DNA from 4 places in the Paenibacillus marchantiae genome. Region 4 is predicted to be linked to each of the others. Evidence: predicted binding sites of a transcription regulator. Region 4 holds the regulator's gene; each other region holds the start of a gene.
The links. Region 4 encodes Rex, which represses fermentation and respiration genes when NADH is low (regulators of the CRP and FNR family bind a similar motif). Its sites were predicted from a motif close to TTGTGAAATATTTCACAA; they were not measured.
Positions count from the first base shown of each region.

Region 1 (4,374 bases), 2.1 Mb from region 4:
AGACCGTCAGGTCAAACGCCGAACCCATTGAACTCACCATGACCCTTGGGAACAGACCGATAAATACGGAGGCAAACGCGATTGCAATCACGGCTCCAGTCATGCCGAAAGCCCAGGCTTCACGTTTCTGTCGCACGAAGTAAGCGGCCAAACCCAATGAAGCAGCGCCAAGGACAACCATAATCCAGAGAGCCCAGCCGCGTACGGCAAACACATCGGTCATGAAGTATGTCATCACAGCGTAGATCACGAGGATCGCGGCCAGCGGCAACATCAGTTTTTTGGCCATATTCAGGGCACGTTCTCTAAGATCTCCGACGGTCCGCAATGAAGCAAACAGCAAACCGTGCACCAGACACAACAACGTAACGCTCAACCCACCTACAACCGTATACGGATTGACGATGTCCAGGAAGCCGGGACGGAGCTGCATCTGCGCATCAATAGGCAGTCCTTTCATCAAGGTAGCGAAAACAACCCCGAACAGGAATGGCAGTAGCGCACTGGAGACTACGATAATGATGTCCCATGTTTTGCGCCAGCGTTCATGTCTCATCTTGCTGCGGAATTCAAAGGCAACTCCGCGGCCGATCAAAGCCAGCAGCACCACGACCAGTGGCAGATAAAACCCGCTAAACAGCGTGGCGTACCAATGCGGGAAGGCTGCAAACATTGCACCCCCTGCCGTAATCAGCCAGACCTCATTGCCATCCCAAAACGGACCGATCGAGTTGATTAGAGTACGACGTTCACGATCCGTTTTGCCAATCATTGCAGTGGACATGCCCACACCAAAATCAAAACCTTCCAGAAAGAAAAAACCAACAAACAAGACGGCAATTAGCAAAAACCACAATTCACTTAGTGACAACAGAATAACCCCCATCCACGCCGAACGGATCGGCCGATTCATCATGCTCCTCCGGCTTTTCGACTGCATATGGCCCTGCCTTGATTTCACGAACGAACAGATAGACCATCACCGCTCCCAGGATTGCATAAGTGACTGTAAACGCGATGGTGGAAAACAAAATCTGACCTGCGCTTACGTAAGGGGATACCCCGGCTTCCGTCGTCATATAACCGAATACCGTCCACGGCTGCCTTCCTACCTCAGTCATAATCCATCCCGATGTATTGGCGATAAACGGCAGAGAGATGGCAAACACCATCAAGCGCATAAACCATTTGCCTGCTCCCTCTAATTTGCGGCGCATCGCCAGGAATGTACCGTAGATTGCTAGCAAAATCATCAATCCGCCCGCAGCAATCATGATGCGGAAGCTCCAGAACGTCGTCCGTACCGGAGGAATGTAGTCTCCTGGACCATACGTCTGCTCATACTCCGCCTGCAATTCCTTCATGCCTTTGACACTGCCGGAGAACTTGCTATAGGACAGATAACTGAGCAACCCGGGGATTTTGATCTCGCCGGAATTTTCCTGTTTGTCCGGATCAACAAAGGCTACCACCGTCCATGGTGCCGGATCTTCCGTCGTCGTCCATGTTCCTTCACTGGCCGCCATTTTCATAGGCTGCGTCTCCACCAGATATTGCGCCTGGAAGTGACCCGAGAAGGCAACCCCCAGCGAGGAAACCAGACCAATTATGATGGCAATGTTGAACGATTTGCGGAAGATCTCCACATCCTGCTTCTTCATCAACTTGTAAGCACTAATCCCAGTTACCACAAAAGCACCTGTCATTAATGCGCCAAAGATCGTATGTGGGAACTCCACTAGTAGCTGACCATTCGTAATCAGTGCAAAGAAATCATTCATCTCGGCGCGGCCGTTGTTAATCTCGAAGCCAACCGGATGCTGCATGAATGAGTTGGCTGCCAGAATCCACAGCGCGGACAAGAATGTACCGATGAATACCAGCCAAATGCAGGCCAGATGCACTTTCTTGGACAAGCGATCCCATCCGAAAATCCAAAGCCCAATAAAGGTAGACTCCATAAAAAACGCCAGCAAGGCTTCAATCGCCAGTGGCGCACCGAACACATCCCCGACAAACCGGGAATACTCGGACCAGTTCATGCCGAACTGGAATTCCTGAAAGATACCTGTGACCACACCGACGGCAAAGTTAATCAGGAACAGTTTGCCCCAAAATTTGGCCATCGTTTTGTAAACTTCCTTACCCTTTACTACGTACAACGTCTCCATAATCGCTACCAGCAGTACAAGACCAATGGACAGCGGTACAAAAAAGAAATGGAAAATCGTTGTGAGCGCATATTGGATACGCGATAACATGATCGGATCCATACCGTTACCCCTTCTTTCTGTTCATATCGCAGTTTTCGTATTTGGCATTGAAGCCCCTTCTTCAGTTTCTGTCAGCCAAACACGTATTGATGAACGTATTGTGCCAGATAGACTATTTTATACATGTGACAATTATCACAAACCCTACCATGTCAGCAAAAAAAAGTGACGATGGTCACACAATAGAAAAAAATAAGCCTAATCTTAGAGCTTGCCAGCTTCGTCTATTCACGGAAGATGCTCATGTTTAGGACGGAACGCCCATATGTTAGTGTCAGGCATAAAATACGCTGGGCAAAAAAGGCATTACATATTGAATTATTGGATTCATTGATATCATTCAAAGCAGCGCCAATCCGATGTTTATCAGGTGGTACTGCTTCAATCCATGAACGGACAAAAATGCAAATCAAGTGAGGTGATTCATCAATGGAAGAGCTGTCTCCGACGCCGGACCCGGAGCCTTATCAAGGGGTAGATGTAGAAGAGTCAAGTACGGCCCTGCCTGCCTTTCGTTATGTCCTTTTCCCCCGGAAGGGAGGATGGTCTGCTTTTCCCTATCCAGACATCGCTGCTCTGATGGTTGCGGAAGGGCTTGTCTACTATGTCAGTAGCCTGGAGCGCTCCGAGGAAATGCCTGCGAATATCACCGTCATCACGCTTCCCGAAGCAGAACAATTGCTGCAGGAGCCCCGTACGGTTGCTGTGGTTGCGCATCCCTACTGGCTGACCGCCACAGCCTCGCTCCATCCGGAGCTCTGTATTGTACTTCTTCCCGAGCCAGTTGGTGAAGAAGCGGAGTCTCCCTTATGGGAGAGCTGCATTTCAAGACTGGTCGGTATCGCCGATCTGGTGGGCACGACTTCAGAAACACGCTATATGAAGCTGGTATTCCAGGGCGTACGCGCCATCTGGCTGAATGGAGAGGATACCTCTCCTGCTGGTGTCATGCAAAAGGATGACCTCGAGGTCCCTCTCCGGGACTATGAACTGCTATTCCTGCATGCGCTGCGACAGACGCTCTCGGGTGTTCAGGATACGGTCACCCAGCTGCAATGCAGTGTGCGGGCCGACTTCTATCGTCAGCTTCGTTCCAAAGCAGGAGCGCATGAGACGATTTCCTTTTTGCTGGCAGCCTATGAATATGTGCTAGAGGATTCCAGAGCGGCCACTTCACTCAAGGAAGCCTTCTCTCACGCGGTATTAAACGGGCGCAATGATTGTGTAAGCTCCCACTATCGATTCCTCTCCGCCATTCATGCAAGGGCCGGGGAAATCGAGAATGCGTTGCAGGTGTATGGAATCAGCGCAGGTAACGAGCAGGAACGGCACCATTATGAACAACTCTGTCGCTGGCTTGAGGCCGGGGAGGAACAGCTTGTCCGGGCAGAACTGCTGCGTCTGAATGATGACTATGGAAATGCATTGCACATTTTGGATGAACTCGGAGGCGAAACGGCGCGGCATTGGAAATTTCGTATCTATCAGGAGACTGGACGTGTGGAAGATGCATTAGATTTGGTGCATGCAGTAGATATTCAGGATAGCCCCAGCCGACAGGATTATCGGCAGCTATCGGGTCTAGCTCTGGCTCTGCGCGGAGAACGTCACGGGGCGGTGAGACAATTTCTGGAGACGGTACTGGAGGATGAAGATGCTCTTGCGCGAATCGTCGAGATGGAGCTGTTGGATCAAGCCGTCCAGCAATTGCTGGGGGAGGTGCCATGATGCTGGACCCGAAGAAGCGCAGACAACATGTGAATGGACCGATGGTGCACAAGGATATACGATCCGAAACAACTCATACTCCAACGGAAACGCCGCAATTACCGCCCGCTGAGCCACTGGGAACTGGCGATAACCATCTGGAAAATGCGCTGAGTCCGTTGGATATCCGAATTGAAACCCTTCAAGGATGTGGCAAAGAGTACCCAGATGATCAGGATGCAGTAAAACGCCAGGACACAGGCCTATTCAGAGAGCCGTTTTCCGTTCGTCGGGTTCGTAAAAGTCAGGGCAATAAACTGACCGCCATGCTTCAGGTACGTAACGAGCGTGGGCGATATCTGGAGGAAGTGCTGGACGATCTGAGTGAATTCGT
Region 1 covers NZ_CP118270.1:764,148-768,521, forward strand. The annotation lists gene cydB (cytochrome d ubiquinol oxidase subunit II) at 1-874, opposite strand, end outside; gene PTQ21_RS03500 (cytochrome ubiquinol oxidase subunit I) at 858-2,273, opposite strand; gene PTQ21_RS03505 (hypothetical protein) at 2,703-4,001, shown strand; gene PTQ21_RS03510 (glycosyltransferase) at 3,998-4,374, shown strand, end outside.
Region 1: PTQ21_RS03500 (cytochrome ubiquinol oxidase subunit I) is a predicted target of Rex. The motif match lies at 2,397-2,414, and genes of this name have one in related genera.

Region 2 (4,374 bases), 1.9 Mb from region 4:
GAGAAAGCCAAGCATGCCAAACGCATTACCGTGGTAGGAGCTGGATATATCGGCATTGAGCTGGTGGAGGCTTTCCAAATGAACGGCAAGGAAGTTACACTGATCGATAGCGTGGACCGGATCTTGAACAAATATCTCGACCCCGAGTTCACGGATGCCATTGAAGAAACGTTGACCGGACACGGCATCAAGCTGGCGCTGGGCCAAACGGTACAGAAATTTACCGGAGAGAATGGCAAAGTGAACAAGGTCATTACATCCAAAGGAGAGTTCGAGACAGATCTCGTTATTCTGTGCATTGGTTTCCGTCCAAATACCGAGCTGCTCAAAGGCCAAGTGGATATGCTGCCGAACGGCGCAATCATCGTGGATAAATATATGCAAACCAGCCAAAAAGACGTCTTCGCTGCTGGAGACAGCTGTGCAATTCATTACAACCCAACCGGCAAGGCAGCGTACATTCCACTGGCAACCAACGCAGTGCGGATGGGAACACTCGTAGCACGGAACTTGGTTCGTCCTACGACACGATACATGGGTACACAAGGCACATCAGGTATTAAAATTTATGAGCAAAATATTGCAGGTACAGGTCTGACGGAAACATCTGCTGCGGATGAGGGTCTGGTCGTTGAAGCTGTAACGCTTGAAGATGCTTACCGTCCAGAGTTCATGCCAACGGCAGAGAAGCTGCTGCTCAAAGTAATCTATGAACAGGCTACACGCCGCATTGTTGGTGCGCAGGTGATGTCACAGGCTGATCTGACACAGTCGATCAATACGATCTCTGTCTGCATCCAGAACAACATGACGGTGGATGAGCTGGCCTTCATCGACTTCTTCTTCCAACCACATTACAACAAACCGTGGAACTTCCTGAACTCGGCTGGTCTTCAGGCGTTGCCTCTAGTAGAAGTAAAAACACCAGCGATGGTATAACCATATTATCTGAGAACTGCCGCATTCATTATGCGGTAGTTCTTTTTTTATTTTTTCTGCACACCAAGCAACATACAACGGAAATATTAAAATGTAGTTTTCAGACTTTGTGATAAAAGTAACAAACCTCTTGAAACCTTCGCGATACAATGAATATATCAACCAAACAGGTTGAATTATGATGTTCATGAACTGTGAAGGAGAGGATCGTTATGGCAGCAAAAACACCTCTTGAGGTTGCACAATATACGGTGTATACGGGGATGAAGAAAGCTCAAAATCCGGTGTCCTCCGTATTGATACTCAGTTTTCTGGCAGGCGCTTTTATCGCGCTTGGATTTCTGCTGGATATTCGGGTTATTGCTTCTGCTCCGGCCGAATGGGGCAGCTTGGTTAATCTGATTGGTGCAGCAGTGTTCCCGGTAGGTTTAATATTGGTGCTGATTGGCGGCGGGGAACTGCTGACAGGTAATATGATGGCTGTTCCACTCGCGACGATTGCACGTAAACTGTCCGCAGGCAACATGTTGAAGAATCTCACCTTAGTAACGATAGGTAATTTCCTTGGGGCGATCTTTGTGGCCTATGCGTTTGGGCATGTGCTTGGTCTGACGGCAGAGGGGGCTTATTTGACCAAAGTGGTGGATATGGCTGGACACAAGCTGGACGACAGCTTCCTTCAGGCTTTTATATCCGGGATCGGGTGTAACTGGCTGGTAGCTCTCGCGGTTTGGTTGTCTTATGCATCGGATACGATGAGTGGAAAAGTATTGGGCATATGGTTCCCAACGATGGCCTTTGTAGCTATTGGATTCCAGCACGTTGTCGCCAACATGTTCCTGATTCCTGCTGCGATCTTTGAAGGGCATTATTCGTGGGGACAATACGTCATGAATTTCATTCCGGTATGGCTTGGCAACCTGACGGGAGGGGCGCTGTTTGTTGCAGCTGCTTACTGGATGGTGTACCTGCGCAAGCATGAGCCGGAAGTGAAGCCTGAGGTGGCCATGGCGGCGGCCCAGCCTGTGGAAACGGAAGCCAGACCGATGTGGAGCAAGCAGGCGTAGCGGAATTTTGCCGAGTAATTGAGTAGCGTTGTAAACGTGGTACAAGTGCGAAAACGAATGAAAAGACGAGTGCAAAGTAAACAGGAGAGGCGATTCTGATCTCGTTCAAGTCATGGCTGTCTGCTGTGATGGACGGGAGAGGAATCGCTTTTTTTAATGTAAAAATATCCACGCAAAATAAATTCGCCATGACAAGGTTCGGGGGAACGAAACCTGTTCATGGCGAATTTCGGGAGTGGTCCATGATATGGCATGAGGAGGAAGTGGGGAAACACTAGCCTAATGCCTTATTTTTAATTTACCCCTGAATTTCGAGATTGAATCAAAGGGAAAAAAGATTTTTTTGAAAAAAATTTGGAGCGGTTGTGGCGGTAAAAAAAAGACTGTTCTCTTTACGCGATTACCAGGAAGAAGATATGATATGAGGATAGCTTTGAAGGGGGAGGGACTTGTATATGATCGATCAGGAGAATGGCGTATTCCCGGCAGTTTGCCCGCTCGATTGTCCGGATACTTGCGGCCTGCTGCTTCATAAGGAGAACGGTAAGATCGTGAAGGTAGCGGGCAATCCGGACCATCCGATTACAAAAGGCGCCATCTGTAACAAAGTCCGAAATATGACGGAGCGGGTGTATCACCCCGAGCGGCTGCAATATCCGATGCGACGCATCGGAGCCAAGGGCGAAGGCCAGTTCGAGCGAATCAGTTGGGACGAAGCCATCGGCGAGATTACGGCGAAATTTAGTTCGCTGGCAGATACCTACGGACCGGAGAGCATCCTGCCCTACAGCTTCTATGGAAACATGGGCATTCTTGGTGTGGACGGCATGGATCGTCGATTTTTCAATGCATTAGGTGCGAGCAAGCTCGAACAGACCATCTGTAATGCAGCGGGAAATACCGGGTGGAAATATACGATGGGTGCGAACCGGGGAACCTTGCCCGAGGATACAGAGCATGCGGATGTCATTCTGGTGTGGGGAGGCAACATCGTCAGCACCAATATGCATCAGGTTGTTCTGGCCGAGAAAGCCCGCAAAAAGGGCGCCCAAATCGTCGTTATTGATGTCCATCGCAATCGGACCGCCCAATGGGGAGACTGGTCCATTCCACTCTACCCCGGTACAGACAGTGCATTGGCACTCGGATTAATGCATGTACTGTTCGAGCAGGGCCTGACGGATGAGGCTTTTATGCAAAAATATACCGTCGGCCATGAGGCACTGCGTGATCATGTCCGCAGCTACACCCCGGGGCGCGTTTCGCGTATTACAGGCGTGCCGGAAGCGGACATCGTGAAGCTGGCTGAGCTGTATGGCAATGCGCAGGCAGCTCATATTCATATCGGCAATGGCCTACAGCATCACGACAACGGTGGCATGAACGTACGCAGCGTAGCCTGTCTGCCTGCCATTACAGGCCAGTGGCTAAAGCGCGGCGGTGGTGCCATTCGTACCAACAGCTACGCGAGCACGAATAGCGATGCGCTGGAGCGTCCGGAGCTGCGACAAAACCCGGAGCCGCGCGTGGTGAACATGAACCGGATTGGCGAAGCGCTGCTGGAGGCGGAGCAGCCGATCCGGGCGTTGATGGTCTACTGCAGCAATCCACTGGTGGTGGCACCAGATACCGAGCGGGTGGAGCGAGGTTTTGCACGGGAGGATCTGTTCACGGTAGTCCATGACCTGTTCATGACGGATACGGCAAAATACGCGGATATTGTGCTGCCTGCGACATCTTCATTTGAAACGACGGATCTGTATACGTCCTACTGGCATCAGTATGTTCATTTGCAAGAGCCAGTCATTACGCCTTTGGGTGAGAGCAAGAGTAATGTTGAATTGTTCTCTTTGCTTGGACAGGCGATGGGGTATGACCCGGAGATTTTCGGTGAGACACCGGAACAGATGATCGAGGAAGCACTTCAGGGTACGGGCAATCCCTACATGAACGGAGTAACCTTGGAAGGGCTGAAGCAGCATCATTTCGTCAAGCTGGATATGTCTGCACATGACTCCTATTTGGATCAGTTGCCCACGCCTTCGGGGAAAATCGAGCTGTATTCGGAAACGATGGCACAGAAGGGACTGCCTCCGTTGCCTACGTATAGTGCACTCGTGGAGGGGTATGACGGGGAAAACCCGGCTGGACCTGCGGATGTTTATCCGCTGATGTTTCTGTCGCCGCCAAACCATAATTTCCTGAATTCCACCTTTGCCAATTCGGCCAAACATCAACGTTTGGAGAAGATGCCATTATTGCAAATGCACCCAGAGGACGCCTCTCACAGACAGGTGGAAGACGGGGATGCGGTGGTCGTATGGAACGACCGTGGCCGGATCGAGCTAACCGCCAAAGTGAGTGAATC
Region 2 covers NZ_CP118270.1:594,793-599,166, reverse strand. The annotation lists gene PTQ21_RS02835 (FAD-dependent oxidoreductase) at 1-939, shown strand, start outside; gene PTQ21_RS02830 (formate/nitrite transporter family protein) at 1,152-2,006, shown strand; gene PTQ21_RS02825 (molybdopterin-containing oxidoreductase family protein) at 2,462-4,374, shown strand, end outside.
Region 2: PTQ21_RS02830 (formate/nitrite transporter family protein) is a predicted target of Rex. The motif match lies at 1,047-1,064, and genes of this name have one in related genera.

Region 3 (4,374 bases), 180 kb from region 4:
GGTGTTGTACCTGTTTTCTTGCCGTACACTACGTTCGATGTGATCGTCAGTACAGACTGTGTTGGGATCGCATTACGATACGCTTTGTGTTTGCGAATCATGCCCATGAAGCTTTCCACCAGTTCAACTGCGATGCTATCCACACTGTCTTCATTGTTACCGTAACAAGGGAAGTCGCCTTCAATTTCAAAATCAATTGCGATGCCTTGTTCGTTGCGGATCGGTTTGACTTTCGCATACTTGATGGCACTCAGAGAGTCTGCTGCAACCGAGAGGCCAGCAATACCACAAGCCATCGTACGTACGATGTCGCGGTCATGCAGGGCCATTTCAATACGCTCATAGCTGTATTTGTCATGCATGTAGTGAATGACGTTGAGTGAGTTCATATACAGTTTGGCAAGCCATTCCATCATCGGTTTGAAACGTTTCATAACTTCATTGTACTCCAGCACTTCGCTTGTGATCGCCGGATATTCAGGTCCAACTTGTGCTCCCGATTTCTCATCACGACCGCCGTTGATTGCATACAGCAATGCTTTTGCCAGGTTGGCACGAGCGCCGAAGAACTGCATTTGTTTCCCGATCTTCATCGCAGATACACAGCAAGCAATACCATAATCGTCTCCATAGATCGGACGCATCAGATCATCATTTTCATACTGGATGGAGCTCGTTTCGATGGATACTTTCGTACAGTATTGTTTGAACGCTTCCGGAAGCTTGGTGGACCAAAGTACAGTAAGATTCGGCTCAGGTGCAGGACCAAGGTTGTTCAAAGTGTGCAGGAAACGGAAGCTGCTTTTCGTAACACGGGTTTCTCCATTTACGGACATGCCACCGATGGATTCAGTTACCCATGTTGGGTCTCCACTGAACAATTCATTATAATCCGGCGTACGCAGGAATTTGACGATCCGCAGTTTCATAACAAAATGGTCAACCAGTTCTTGAGCCTGTTCTTCAGTTAGCAAGCCTTCTTGCAAGTCACGTTCAATGTAAATATCAAGGAACGAAGAAACACGTCCGAGCGACATCGCCGCACCATTTTGCTCTTTAATCGCAGCCAGGTAACCGAAGTAGAGCCATTGGAACGCTTCTTTTGCGGTTGTGGCTGGCAAAGAAATATCGAAACCATGCATTTCACCCAGTTGTTTCAACTCTTGCAATGCACGAATCTGTTCGGACAGTTCTTCGCGGAGGCGAATGACATCTTCATCAATCACATCGACTTCAAGTGCATTCAGCTCACCTTTTTTATTTCGAATCAGGAAGTCCACGCCGTACAGAGCTACCCGGCGATAGTCACCGATGATCCGGCCACGGCCGTAAGCATCAGGCAGACCGGTAATAATCCCTGCTTTACGTGCTGCACGCATTTCAGATGTATAAGCATCAAATACGCCCTGGTTATGTGTTTTACGGATGTTCGTAAATATATCTATGACGCCTTGAGGCATTTCAAAACCATAAGCTTCACAAGCATCAATCATCATGCGAATTCCACCGAATGGCTGAATGGAACGTTTGAATGGAGCATCCGTTTGAACACCAACAATCTGTTCTTTGGATTTATCCAGATAACCTGGTTGGTGAGAAACAATCGTTGCTGGCGTGTTTACGTCAACATCAAGTACCCCGCCGTTATCGCGCTCTTTTTTGGTAAGATCAGATACGATATCCCATAACTCTTTCGTATTCTGAGTTGCGCCTGCAAGGAATGCTTCGTCGCCATAGTAAGGTGATAAGTTGCGTGCCAGAAAATCATTCACATCTACGGATTTCGTCCATGTTCCTTTGGTAAAGTTTCTCCAGCCTGTTTGTTGTTTGACATCTTTTTCGATCACCGACATAGTAATCCCTCCACAAATTTGGATTTCCGGACACATGACAGGATGCTTCACTCGTCTCATCTGTGCCCAGAGCCGCGATTAATGTGATAAATTTCACATGTGAGCCGGAACATGTTTTCTCTACTTGGGAACCGGAACCGCGGATGAATGTTTTTCTTACATTTTCAGTATACGTCTTTGTTCTTTCACCATCTGTGATTTTTATCACAAAGTTTGTGACCATCCTCACTTCACCTGTGCTGTGTCATGGTGAACCCTGCAAATTCATACTTAGCCACTGCGCGGGCAGAACAACTTCCGATCGCTGTTACCCCCGGATTTTTTCGATTATATTTTTCAAAGGGTAAAATACGGGGATAAAGGCGAGCGCTTCGCTTCTTCAGTTTTTTCTGCCCTCTCCGTTATGGTATGAATACCTGGTTCAAAAAGTAACATCACGGATTCCGTGTAACCTCTTTTAAAAAAGACAACTGCAAAGATTACGTTTTACCTTTTTTTACTGGAAAGACGGCAATCGGGGCTCCCCTTTCGGGGAACCCTGACTATCTGCCTTAATCCTGCTGTTGTGCTTTAGTTGTTATTCAAACTTGCCGTAGAATGCGTTGCGATATACATCAGCCAGTTCAGTCACTAGCGGCAGTTTTGGATTGGCTGTTGTACATTGGTCCTCGAATGCGCGGTCTGCTAAATAATCGACATGTGCCTCAAAGTCTTTGGCGTCAAATCCGATTTCCTGGAACGACTCTTCAATACCCAATGTTTTGTTCAGTTTGCGAATTGCATTGATGAGGCTGGTAACCCCTTCTTCTGTTGTACGCGCAGGCAATCCCAGAATGCGGGCAATTTCGGCATAACGCTCATCAGCAACAAAGTGCGAATATTTCGGGAACGATGCAAACTTCGTCGGTTTTTTCGCATTGTAGCGAATGACGTGCGGCATCAGGATCGCATTGGTACGTCCATGTGCGGTGTGGTACTGACCGCCCCATTTGTGTGCCAAGCTGTGGTTAATGCCCAGGAACGCGTTGGCAAAAGCCATACCGGCAATCGTCGAAGCGTTATGCATTTTCTCACGAGCCAATTTGTCACCTTGCAGCGCAGATTGCTCGAGGTATTGGAATACCAGTTGAATCGCTTTGATCGCGAGTCCATCCGTGTAATCATTCGCCATGACGGATACATATGCTTCAATGGCGTGAGTCAATACGTCCATACCTGTATCCGCAACAGCGGTTTTAGGCAGAGAGTATACGAATTCCGGGTCTACAATGGCTACGTCTGGTGTTAACTCGTAGTCTGCCAGCGGATATTTCGTATTGCCTTGATTTTTATCTGTAATAACTGCGAACGATGTTACTTCCGAACCTGTGCCCGAAGTTGTCGGGATCGCTACGAATTTCGCTTTCACGCCAAGACGTGGATATTTGTAGATCCGTTTGCGGATATCCATGAATTTTTGCTTCAAATCGTTGAAATCCGTGTCAGGATATTCATAGAACAGCCACATCGCTTTGGCAGCATCCATCGGTGATCCCCCGCCGAGTGCGATAATGCAGTCTGGCTGGAAGCGGCGCATCATTTCCGTACCGCGGTCTACCGTTGTTGTGGATGGATCGGGTTCAACATCAGAGAACACTTCAATAGCTACCGGCATTTGACGTTGACGCAGATAGTGCTCTACTTTTTCCACATAACCAAGTTTGACCATCATGGCATCCGTAATAATGGCTACGCGTGTGATGTCAGGCATTTTGGCAAGATACTGTGTTGCACCTTTTTCGAAGTAAACTTTGTTCGGCACTTTGAACCACTGCATATTCACGGTACGGCGAGCCACCCTTTTCACGTTGATTAAGTTTACAGCGGTTACGTTGGAAGAAGTCGAGTTACGTCCATACGATCCGCAGCCCAATGTCAGTGACGGCATGTTGGTGTTATAGATGTCACCGATGGCGCCGTGTGTGGATGGCGAATTCACGATAATCCGTCCGGTTTGCAGGCGATCTGCGAATTTGCTAATGACTTCTTCGTTCGTCGAATGAATAACAGAGGAGTGACCCATGCCGCCAAAAGCAACCACTTCTGCTGCGCGCTCAATCCCTTCAGCTGCCGTTTTCACTTTGTAACAAGCCAGTACCGGGCTTAGTTTTTCAGCCGACAACGGGAATTTTGTACCTACCCCTTCAATCTCGGCTACGAGAATTTTGGTGTTAGCAGGGACCTCGATACCGCACATTTGCGCAATGCTGACTGCAGATTGACCAACAATCGCCGGGTTCACCGCACATTTCTCAGCATTAATCGCACCTGCGGTCAGTTTCGCTGCCTCATCCTTGTTGACGAAGTAACAGCCGTTCGCGATCATTTTCTTTTTCACCTGATCGAAGATCGGTTCTTCGATGATGACTGCTTGCTCGGAAGCACAAATCATGCCGTTATCGAACGATTTGGACAAAATCAGATCCGTTACTGCTTGATTGATATCTGCGCTTTTCTCAATAAAGCAAGGTACGTTCCCTGG
Region 3 covers NZ_CP118270.1:5,824,132-5,828,505, forward strand. The annotation lists gene pflB (formate C-acetyltransferase) at 1-1,853, opposite strand, end outside; gene adhE (bifunctional acetaldehyde-CoA/alcohol dehydrogenase) at 2,431-4,374, opposite strand, start outside.
Region 3: pflB (formate C-acetyltransferase) is a predicted target of Rex. The motif match lies at 1,935-1,952, and genes of this name have one in related genera.

Region 4 (4,374 bases):
GAACCGATTTCGAATCTGAGCTTCATTCATGCCGTTCTTTAACAGTTCACCGTGTACTGCATTGGTTCCCGTCACGGGTTTGTTATTCTCATCAAACTTGATCCACACCATGACATCCTGGTTATCCTTATTTTTGCCGATCAGGGTCCAGTATATGTTGTCTCCGCCGTCTTTCTGCCCCCAGACATACTTACGCAGCTCTTCGTGGGACGTAATCCCCAGCTGTTCCTGGGCCGCCTGTATGGCCAACGCCTCTTCCTTGCGCTGATCCTGGGTAACATAGACATAATAACGCTGAAGTCCAAACAGAATCAGAACCAGGAGCAGCAGCGAAATCCATATCCACTTCTTTTTTTTCTTCAAAAGCCGAACTTCCTTTCCCTATGACGATGCTGTCCTTGTAATTAACGGGCAAGCAAACTGTCAAATGCCAGCTGAGACTCACGCAGAATGCGCTCTTCATCCATCGTAAGACATTCGCCATGTTTAACCACTTGTTTACCATCCACCCACACATGCTCCACATCTTTGGCCGATGCCGAGTAGACCGTATGGGAAATCAGATCCGTATGCGGATAGAAATGGGCCTGTTCGATGTTCAACGCGATGAAGTCAGCCTTCATGCCAACTTGCAGAGCGCCTGTATTGTTCAGGAATATGGATTTAGCACCATATGAAGTTCCAAGCAGAAGCGCTTCCCCTGCCGGCACTGCAGTAGGGTCACCGGACACACCTTTGTGAATCAACGCAGCCAATCTCATCTCTTCAAACATATCCAGGTTATTGTTACTTGCTGGTCCGTCTGTTCCCAGAGACACAGTCACGCCTGCTTTCAACAGATCAGGCACACGCGCAACACCCGAAGCCAATTTCAGGTTACTGCCTGGATTGTGGGAAACTGCTACATCATGCTTTGCGAGAATCTCGATCTCTTCATCATTCAGATGTACCGCATGTGCAACCAGAGATGGACGGGAGAAAAATCCTAGCTTCTCCAGATGTGCGACTGGACGCAGTCCGTAATCAGCCACGTTCTGTTCCACTTCGCGAAGCGTTTCAGACATATGCGTATGCAAAGGCAGATTCAGATCATGAGCAACCTGTACCAGCTTCTCTATGTAATCCGGAGGGCAAGTGTAAGGGGCGTGCGGAGAGATTACGGTTGTAATTCTTCCGTCTGCTTGTCCATTCCATTGACGGGCAAATGCTGCGGACTCTTCGAGCTTGCGCAGTTGTTCTTCTTCTGAGCAAAGCCCGATTACCCCACGTGCCAGAGCAGCCCGAACGCCGGATTGTTCCACCACTTTCGCAACCTGATCCATATGATCATACATATCTAGGAAAGCTGTTGTTCCACCCTTCAACATTTCAAGCACGGAAAGTGATGTGCCCCAATATACGTCTTCAGACGTCATTTTGGCTTCCATTGGCCACATTTTCTCCTGCAACCATACTTGTAACGCCAGATCGTCTCCATGGCCTCTGAGGAGCGACATGGCCGCGTGACCATGCGTATTGATCAGACCCGGCAAGAAGAACAGTCCTTTTCCGTCCACCTTTGTCAGGCTTTCGTCTCCTTCCGGCAATGTCTCACCAATATGCACAATCTTGTCATTCTCAACAACCATAAAACCTTGAACCACGTTCCAATTCGTACCTTCACTCACGGCAAATTTGCCGTTGTGAATTACCCATCTATTTGTCGTCATCTTCCTCGTCGTCCTTTCCATTCTCCAAGTAATAAGCCAGGCTAAGTAGATCCGTCGTAAAATCAGCATGATGAATGCGAATATGCGGCGGGGTCTTCAGGATCGTTGGCGCAAAGTTCAGAATCGCTTCAATTCCTGACTCAATCAGCTGATCTGCAACATTTTGGGCTTCCGTATCCGGAACCGTGATAATACCTATACGAATGTTATCTTTTTTGACCGAATCCGTTAATTCATTCATCGGTTGTACCGTCAAACTGTTGATTTGACTCCCAATTTTCGGACCGTAGGCATCAAATACAGCGACGATCTTCATGTTGTCTTTGAGATAGGCATTGTAATTGGACAAGGCATGTCCCAAATTACCTGCTCCGACAAGAGCTACATTGATCTGCTGGTCTATTTTTAAAATATGGCGGATTTTCTCAATGAGATATGAAACGTCATATCCAATCCCTTTACGACCAAAGTCACCAAAGTAAGCCAAGTCTTTACGAATCTGGGCCGGATTCAAATCCAGCCTCAGTCCAAGTTCTTGTGAAGAAACCGTATTGACTTCCCGCTGATGCAGTTCATTCAAATAACGCAAGTAAACAGGTAATCTACGCACCACGGCTTCCGAAATTTTATCTGATTTCATTCATTGCTCCCCCTTACCAAGGCCACGATAGATAGATGAAAAGATGAGCACCCTGTCTAAAACGATGCAAAATGATTACTGAATTAAACAGGATGCTCCTTGTTATATAATGGATAATTGCTTTAATCGCTTTACTCGCATATCCATGAAACGAATACATGATATTACTCAATTTTACCGCCAATCACTGGCGTCTTGCAATAATGGAAGCTACAGAGCGTATCTGTTATTGTTGCTCTTCGGTTGGTCTCTCGAGCCATTCCGAAATGCGTGGAACTATCTGCTCTGTAAGCATGTGCTCCATTTTGGGACCAGGTAATGAATATAAAAAGTACTTGCCATAATACGCTTCAATAACGCGTGTATCGTATACAATCACAATGCCTCTGTCTTTGCCTGTACGAACCAGTCTGCCAAATCCCTGTTTGAAACGGATGACGGCTTGTGGCACGGATAGCTTCATAAACGGGTTTTTCTTTTGCTGCTGCAAAAGCTCGCTCTTCGCTTCCACTAATGGATGATTCGGTGGCTGGAACGGCAGTCTGACAATTGCAAGGCAGGTCAGAGCCTCTCCCGGAATGTCCACGCCTTCCCAAAAGCTGCTTGTGCCAAGTAGCACCGTTGCTTTAGCATCTTGGAACCGACGTGTAAGCTTGGAACGGCTGCCGCTGTCCACCCCTTGCCCAAGCAAAGAGATATCGTTGCCTGACAAAGCCTCCTTAAGCGGGTCATAGACCTGTCGCAGCATGCGGTAGGAGGTAAACAACACCATCATGCGTCCACGAGTCGCAATAGCCGTTTCCGCGAGCGAGTGCACGAGCATATCCACAAAGTGTGCATCGCCTACACTGCCCTTCACGCTTGGGAAATCACGCGGAATGACAAGCAGCGCTTGTTCTCGATAATTGAACGGTGAAGGTAGCATCGACGTTAACAGACGGTTATTGTCGGCAGCTTCCTGCAAACCCAGCTGTTCGATCATGAATTGAAATGACTTGTCAACGGAAAGCGTAGCCGATGTAAGCACAACGCTTTTCTTTTTATCAAAGAACATATCCTTCAATTGAGCACTGACATCGACAGGAACAGCATAGAGTTGCAGTGATTTACTGCGGAACTGGCCGCTGGCCTCCATCCAGTACACGGTATTGGCATCATCCATCCGCATGAAGAACCGCAGATTATCCTTAATCGTTGCCAAATCCTTGAGCAGACCTGAGATATCCGTAATCAGACTATCGGACTGATAATCGTCCTGATCTTCTTTCACTTCAAGCAGCAGCTTGTCGCCTTTACGAATCAAATCACCTAGGGTGACATAAATTTGGTTTTCAGCGTCCTGCAATTCCTGCCATTTGGCTGGTTTTTGTGAAGACTTCAGTCTAAGTGAGAATTGTCCTGTCTCGCCTGGAGAAGCATCGCTGCGTTCAGGCAGCAGTCCGAACAATGCATCGCTTAGTCGATCCCACATCTCTTTAACTTCGACAGCAAGCGGGAACATCTGATCAATCATGGAGCCCCACTGTACCGAATTTTCATGACCCGACAATTGAGAACGCAGCATAGGCAGTTGGCCATTTCGGCTATCTTTAAACAGTCGGGTCAGTGTATGAACCAACGTGAAATATTTCATATGAAGACCAAGGTGCTTACCTGCTACGTCCTCCAGATGATGTGCTTCATCGATGACGAGACTTTCGTAGGCTGGCAGCAGCTGATGTGCTGCTTTGACATCCGTAAACAATTTCGAATGATTCGTAATGACGATATCGGAAAGCCCGGCTTCATGTTTGGCCCGGTGATAGAAACATTTGCGGAACCAAGGACAGGAACGTCCAAGACAGGACTCAGATTCACTCTGTACCGTCTCCCAGAAGTCTCCTCCGCGCCCGCTTAGATTAAGCTCCTCGTCGTCTCCAGTCTCCGTCTGAGTAAGCCAGACAATCATCTGAGCCGCTGTAAAGTAATCCTCTTTCGGTGTAGCAAATTCACGTTTATTGATTTTATGCTCAAACTTACGCAGAC
Region 4 covers NZ_CP118270.1:5,641,715-5,646,088, forward strand. The annotation lists gene PTQ21_RS25305 (cell wall elongation regulator TseB-like domain-containing protein) at 1-363, opposite strand, end outside; gene PTQ21_RS25310 (amidohydrolase) at 405-1,709, opposite strand; gene PTQ21_RS25315 (redox-sensing transcriptional repressor Rex) at 1,696-2,349, opposite strand; gene dinG (ATP-dependent DNA helicase DinG) at 2,576-4,374, opposite strand, start outside.